3 regions of the Marinobacter sp. 1-3A genome follow, and region 3 is predicted to be linked to each of the others. Evidence: predicted binding sites of a transcription regulator. Region 3 holds the regulator's gene; each other region holds the start of a gene.
The links. Region 3 encodes LexA, which represses DNA repair genes until DNA is damaged. Its sites were predicted from a motif close to CTGTNTNNNNANACAG; they were not measured.
Positions count from the first base shown of each region.

Region 1 (2,264 bases), on a different contig from region 3:
GCCAATGCCCACGTCGACTTCGTCAAAGATCAGGGTTGGAGTGGTAGACGTTTGCGCGACTACTACCTGAATTGCCAAGCTGATTCGTGAAAGTTCGCCGCCGGAGGCAACTTTTGCCAAAGGTCTTGCGGGTTGCCCCGGGTTTGCACTAACCAGAAATTCCACTTCTTCCAGCCCATGAGGTGCCGGTTCGTTCTGGTTGTTGTTGCTCAGGTGGGTAACAAACTGAACCGATGGCATGCTCAGCTGGGCAAGTTCACCGGCAATGCGCTGATCCAGCTCAGCTGCTGCTTTAGCGCGGAGATCGGAGAGTTTGCCTGCCAGTTCATTGAAGGTGGTGCGGTGGCTTTCAAGGTCTATTTCCAGTTGTTCCAGGCTGCCTTCGCCGCCATCCAGTTCGGCCAGTTCCGCACTTTGCCGCAAATGAAACTCCGGGAGATCTTCGGGGTTGATGCGGTGTTTGCGCGCCATCTGGTAGATGGCGCTTAGTCTGTCTTCAACTTCGGTCAGGCGCGCAGGGTCGGCTTCGTAGTCATCTACAAAGTGGCGAAGGTTGTCGCCCGCTTCACTGATCTGGATCTGCGCTTCGTTGAGCATTTGAATCGTGTCGGCCAGCGCAGGTATTTCAACCGGTAACTGCTCTAATTGCTGTAGCGCCTGGCGCAATAAGCCAGCTGCGCTGGTTTCATCTTCTGTGCACAGCAGTGCTGCCTGATGGCTATTGTGAAGAATTGCATCGGCCTGGCTCAGTTGTTCCTGCTCTTGCTCAAGTTGCTCTTGCTCCCCGATTTCGAGAGCAAGGCGGTCAAGTTCTTCCACTTGATAGCGCAGCAACTGCAGTCGGGCTTCGGACTCCTCTGCATTTTGCTGGCGCTCGATCAGTTTTGTGCGAATCTGGTTCCAGGCTTTCCATGCTTCGCGAGTCTGGTTGGCAAGATTTTCCGCGCCCGCGTATTCATCTATCAGCTTGCGATGGGTTTCTTTTCGCAGGAGTGATTGGTGCTGGTGTTGACTGTGGATGTCCATCAGCAGTCCACCCAGGTCTTTCAGATGCGCCAGAGGGCAGGGTTGGCCATTAATGTATGCTCGAGACCGACCGTCCTTGCTGATGACGCGGCGCAAAATGCAGTCGTTGTCGTCATCCAGTTCGTGGTTTTCCAGCCACTGTTGGGCATCTGATATGCCCGAAACATCAAAAGTGGCTGTAATGTCTGCACGCTTGGCGCCATGGCGCACAGCACCCGCATCGGCGCGTCCGCCCATGGCCAACCCCAGTGCGTCCAGCACAATGGATTTGCCTGCTCCTGTCTCGCCAGTAAGAGCTGTCATGCCCTTGCTGAATTGCAGTTCTACTCTTTCGGCGATCGCGTAGTTGGAAACGGTGAGCTGTGTGAGCATGCAGATAACCTCCGCTCTTGAAAATATACTGTTCGTTCATACAGTGACTGTGAATATATACAGGGGTTTTCGGGTTTGCAATCACTTCGCAGATATTTTCTCAAGGAATGGTGCTTTTAACGGTTGAAACCTGAGCGCTGAACCCCATATCGGTTCGCAATAGCATTCTTCTGGCTCCGTGGGGTCAGAGCCTATGTTCAATTGGCCGCGTTCAAGCCGGCCGCCGAAGATCTGGCAGGAGTATTCATGAGCACCGAAGAAAACCGCAACGAGCAGTTGGATGAGTTGAATGAAGCCGCCAAGGCAGCAGCTGAGGATGCGCAGTCTGGCGAGCAGGTAGTAGAGCAGGAAGAGGTTTCCGAGCTGGACTCCCTGAAAGAGCAGCTTCAGGATTCGCAGGAGCAAATGTTGCGCTTGCATGCGGAAATGCAAAACGTGCGTCGCCGCGCCGAGATGGATGTTGAGAAGGCGCATAAGTTTGCCTTGGAAAAGTTTGTTAAAGAGTTGCTGCCTGTGGCAGACAGTCTTGAGAAGGCGGTTGAGAGCACAGAAGGGCAGGAAGGTGCTGGTGAGTTAGTGGCGTCTATCCGTCAGGGCGTGGAAATGACGCTCAGCTTGTTTGTTTCCAGTCTGAAAAAATTCAATGTGGAGCCGCTGAACCCTGTGGGCGAGCCGTTTGATCCCCAGCAGCACGAAGCCATGTCGATGGTGCCAGCACCCAATGCTGAGCCCAACAGCGTGGTAGCGGTAATCCAGAAGGGCTACCTGCTGAACGGGCGCGTAGTGCGTCCGGCAATGGTGATGGTGGCCAAGGCTCAGGATGCACCAAAAATTGATGAGCAGGCTTGAAAAGTCACTTAAAGCGC
Region 1 is NZ_VCGZ01000006.1:226,548-228,811, reverse strand. Features, by position in the region: gene recN (DNA repair protein RecN) at 1-1,398, opposite strand, end outside; gene grpE (nucleotide exchange factor GrpE) at 1,645-2,247, shown strand.
Region 1: recN (DNA repair protein RecN) is a predicted target of LexA. The motif match lies at 1,427-1,442, and genes of this name have one in related genera.

Region 2 (2,264 bases), on a different contig from region 3:
ATGATCCAGGCATCGTACTCCGCTTCGTTAATACCCAGCTCCAGCAGCTCCTCCAGCATTATCGTAACTTTCACACCATTTGGCGTAGCCAGTGAATAAAGCTGAAAAGGATGCTTACCAACTGGCAGCTCTTTATCGTGAGTCGGGCCAGCAATGGGGCGGTTAATATTTGAAAAAGCGCCACCGCTTGCAGACTCCCATTTCCAGACTTTGGGCGGGACGTAGCTGGAATCGCTCATAATGACGGGCTCCTTGAACACTGTTTGTTTGCTAATGAATGTATTCTGCGCCGATTTCAGAACCTTAAACAGGCCCGTTTGTGATCTTCGACAAGTCCAGGTTCACATCAAAAATTTTGCCATGAACTTTTTCAACACCAAGCCCCTTGAGTCTTGCTGTGTGCTTTTCAAGATAAGCCTGAGCCGTTTCTTCTGTTTTAAAAAGGTAAATCCCGCCAGCATCATTTTCAGATGCGTTCTCTGTCCATATTTTCCAGATAAAGCCGGGCTCTTCAGTGATAGAAACAGCAAGATCTTTTAGCGCCTCAGCCATTTCTGCACCAAAAGGACCAGTAAAAGGAAAATCAACCTGTAATAACTTTGCCATCTGATAGAACTCCTGTTTTCGGCAGACGCTGCCATAATGCTTAATAAGACATGGAACGTTCTGCCAAGCCGGCCAGGACATTCCACTATAGAAGAAAACACTTCAACAACACGATACCAACCAAAAGGGAACCTGGCGTATGCCAATGATAGGCTGGTTTTTTATACTCGCTGCCCTGGGCCTGATATTGGGCAGTCTGTTCATGCTTCGGGACTCAGCCAGCAAAATGCATATTCCGAAAGACAAGCTGGAGAAAATCCGTAAGCGCAAGGCAGAGCTTGAAGCCGAGGAAAAAAAAGACGATCAGTGGTAAGCCGCGTCTGTTCTCGCAGCCATGATGAAGTCATTCTTGTGCAGCCCACCGATTGAGTGGGTCCACCAACTTATTGTCGCCTTCCCATATTCCAGCAAGATAGCCGGATGATGATTCTCTCCCTCAGCCAGCTCGCCCACCATGTTGGTAAACGCCAGAGCCTGAGCGAAATTTTTGAATTTAAATGCCCGGCGCAATTGCTCTTCGCCATCGACGCTGAGGATTTCCCAATCCTGAACGCCTTTGTGCAGTGAGCGCTTCTCCTCATCGGTTACCTTGGGGGCGCTAGCATTACACGCCTCACAATGCTGTTCAGCCAGTCCACTCATGCATAACCTCCGAGCTGATATCCGAATTTCCTACCGCTATAGATAATACAAGATGGGTCCGCTCACTCATTTTATCAACCGGCGTCTTGAAATCAGCCTCTCTTCGGAATACTGTATATTTAAACAGTATTTCGGAAATATGCCATGAGCGAGCTTATTAATACGCTAATGCAGGACGCCCGTGTCTGGCAGGGACACAGGCACAACAAAACCACTCAACCGGCAGAACCGACCGGTTACCAGGCTCTGGATAACCAGCTTGGCGGACTTGGCTGGCCCCGTGGTGCTTTGAGCGAGTGCCTGCTGGACGCGCCCGGTATCGGTGAGCTGACCCTGTTAGTGCCTCTAATGCAGAGGCTTTCGCAAGATGGCAAAACCGTGTTCTGGCTGAACCCGCCACACACGCCCTATGCCCCGGCGCTGGCGAGAGAAGGCATCAACCTGGATCAGGTCATCATGATCCACACTGAAGACAAGGGCGATTTTCTATGGACTCTGGAAAACTGCCTGCGCTCCCCGGTTACCGGCCTGGTAATGGCTTGGCCCGGCAAACTGGCTGCCCGGGAAATCCGGCGCTTGCAGTTGGCGGCTGAGGCCGGAAGCAACGTTTGCGTGCTTTTTCGTGAGCGCCATTACGCCGAACAAAACTCCCCGGCTGCCTTGCGCCTTGAGCTGGAGCCTGACCATCAGCAGAGCCTGAAAGTGAATGTAGTGAAACGTCGCGGTAGCTGGCCGGGGCAACGCTGCTCGCTTGCCATAGCTCATCGGGCAAGTCTGTCCCACCATGAAACACCCCGAGTGGTTCAAGGCCCCTGGCCTACGGCGGCACGGTAACTTCCATGCTTTGGCTGCATTTACACTTTCCTCACCTGCTACTGGATCACATTCGCCGTTCCGGTGAAAACGTCGCTGCCCTGGCGATTGTGGAGGGTTCCGGGCAACAGGTAATACAGGCCTGCCCCGCTGCCCGGGATCTGGGCGTGAAAGCTGGCATGCGGCTAAAAACGGCCATTAGT
Region 2 is NZ_VCGZ01000009.1:102,178-104,441, reverse strand. Features, by position in the region: gene yghU (glutathione-dependent disulfide-bond oxidoreductase) at 1-239, opposite strand, end outside; gene FE848_RS14265 (monooxygenase) at 304-606, opposite strand; gene FE848_RS14260 (DUF2897 family protein) at 746-919, shown strand; gene FE848_RS14255 (4a-hydroxytetrahydrobiopterin dehydratase) at 910-1,248, opposite strand; gene imuA (translesion DNA synthesis-associated protein ImuA) at 1,393-2,082, shown strand; gene FE848_RS14245 (Y-family DNA polymerase) at 2,088-2,264, shown strand, end outside.
Region 2: imuA (translesion DNA synthesis-associated protein ImuA) is a predicted target of LexA. The motif match lies at 1,360-1,375, and genes of this name have one in related genera.

Region 3 (2,264 bases):
GCACTGCAAACGCCTGATAATAGCGCACAAGTGTTGTCGGCTTGAGGTCTGGCAGTTCAGGGTTAAGCTGTAAGCCGAACGCAAAGTAGATCGCGTTTCTGCTGCCCAATGCACCCGCTTCCCGGAGTTCGTCGACCAGAGTCTCAATCTGGTGCAGGTCTGAAAAAGCCATGGGCGGACTTACAATTTCCAGCGGCACAATCAATTCAGCCGCTGCGTCTATAACCTCCATTGCCTGCCCGCCAAGTTCCCGAATGGGTTGGGGAAGGCGCTCGTCTGCAAGATCCAGATCTTTGATCGGGTCGGAATCCAGTTCAATGATGAAACTGCCCAAGGGGGTTTCAAGCGTGCTCACATAGCGGGACTGCGGTTTTGCAACGCCGCCCAACAACGCCCCGGCCAGGTCAACTAACTCCTGATATCCCAACCCGGACAATTCAATCTCCACACCCACCCTGCGCTCTTTCCCGTCGGCGGTTTTGACTACGTCTGGCATGTTCAAGGTGATGGTTTTATTCATGGTTCTCTCTGAGGCGGAGTGTGAAGTTTTTCACTCTATCACACTACCAAAGCACTACCAGTCAGGGAGCTGCAAGAAAATAACCTGAGCGGCTTTACACTGGATAAAACACTGTATATAGTCAAATCACTGTATAAAAAGACAGGATGGTTGGATTACTGTATACACCATCACATATAAGACCCGGCTTGTATAAGCCCTGCATGCAGCAAGCGGAGCAGCGAAACAATGAAGCTGACAGCAAGACAAACCCAGGTACTGGAAATTATTCGTCGATCTGTTGACGAAACCGGCTATCCACCTACACGTGCAGAAATTGCGACAGAGATGGGTTTCCGTTCTGCGAATGCGGCGGAAGAGCACTTGCGTGCATTGGCGCGTAAGGGTGCCATCGAAATGGTTCCGGGTGCCAGCAGGGGTATCCGGTTGCCTGAAGTTGCCGAAGACCCCGGTTTGCCGGTTATTGGTCAGGTAGCGGCGGGCAGTCCGATTCTGGCCCAGGAGCACGTTGAAGACCATTGCACGCTCAAGCCGGAGTTTTTCTCGCCTTCTGCTGACTATCTGCTTCGTGTCAGGGGTATGAGCATGAAAGATATCGGGATTCTGGATGGCGACTTGCTTGCTGTGCACAGCACTCAGGATGTTCGAAATGGCCAGGTGGTTGTAGCCCGGGTGGGTGATGAAGTGACTGTGAAACGCTTTAGAAAAGAAGGTTCAAAAGTCTATCTGATCGCTGAAAATGAAGAGTTTGCGCCGATAGAAATCGATTTGAAAGAGCAGGAATTGTTTATTGAAGGGCTGGGTGTGGGTGTTATCCGGCGTTCCGATCTGCACTGATCGGGCCAGCATAACCACAGACGCATTGTAAAGGCGGGTAAATATATGGAACAGCTAAGCTTTAATCAGAATATTGCGTGGCAGCAGAGCGTTATGCCTGGCCTGGTACCGGAATACACAGCCCCGAAGCAGCGCACGGTTATCCGGACGCGGCGCAAGCCTGATGTGGAAAGTCCTGCGCCGGCTGGAAATGTAACGGAAATCATTCTGCCGGAGGGGCAGGTAGAGAACTTTCAACTGCTATTGCCAATGCTGACTCAGCTGAACCAGGAGAAGCGCTGGTTGGCGTGGATAGACCCGCCCCAGGCGCTGGTGAGTAAGTGGCAAAAGATGCACGGTATCATTACCGGTGAACTGCTGGTTTTGCGTTCTACCGCTGAGTACCCGGCTCGTCAGCTTGCTGAGATAGCACTAAGCGCGGGTACCTGTCATGCGGTGGTTATGTGGACGGGGAAGCTGGGTAAAACAGCATTTGCTTCCTTGCAGGAAGCGGCTGCTAAAGGCAACAGCCACGGGGTCGTTCTCAGGCAGCGTTGAGTCCGGTTTTAATGCAGTGTGTATGCGGGCTGGGCGTCTGAAACGTCCAGTTCGTCGTCTTCCCAGTCAATGTCGTGAGACACAGTCCCGGCAGCTTCTATACCCGCCGCAATCATGGCTTTGGCCACAGACATATCCCGATCTCCCATCATTTCACGGGCTTCATCCGAAAATGAAATTTTGACTAATGGCGCGCTGTCGTCGTCGATGCGGCGAAGGGCATAATCGCCGTTGTTCAGTTGTACAATTTCGAAAAACGATGGTGACATTTCAATAACCTTTTAATGTTGAGAACCTGTAAGTGTGTATTGGGAGGGATTACCACTCGCCGTGTTGCGCTTCCAGGTTGTCGGTAAACTGTTTTATGGCT
Region 3 is NZ_VCGZ01000001.1:596,872-599,135, reverse strand. Features, by position in the region: gene FE848_RS02695 (amidoligase family protein) at 1-520, opposite strand, end outside; gene lexA (transcriptional repressor LexA) at 749-1,357, shown strand; gene FE848_RS02685 (cell division inhibitor SulA) at 1,403-1,894, shown strand; gene FE848_RS02680 (hypothetical protein) at 1,903-2,163, opposite strand; gene FE848_RS02675 (DUF6586 family protein) at 2,213-2,264, opposite strand, start outside.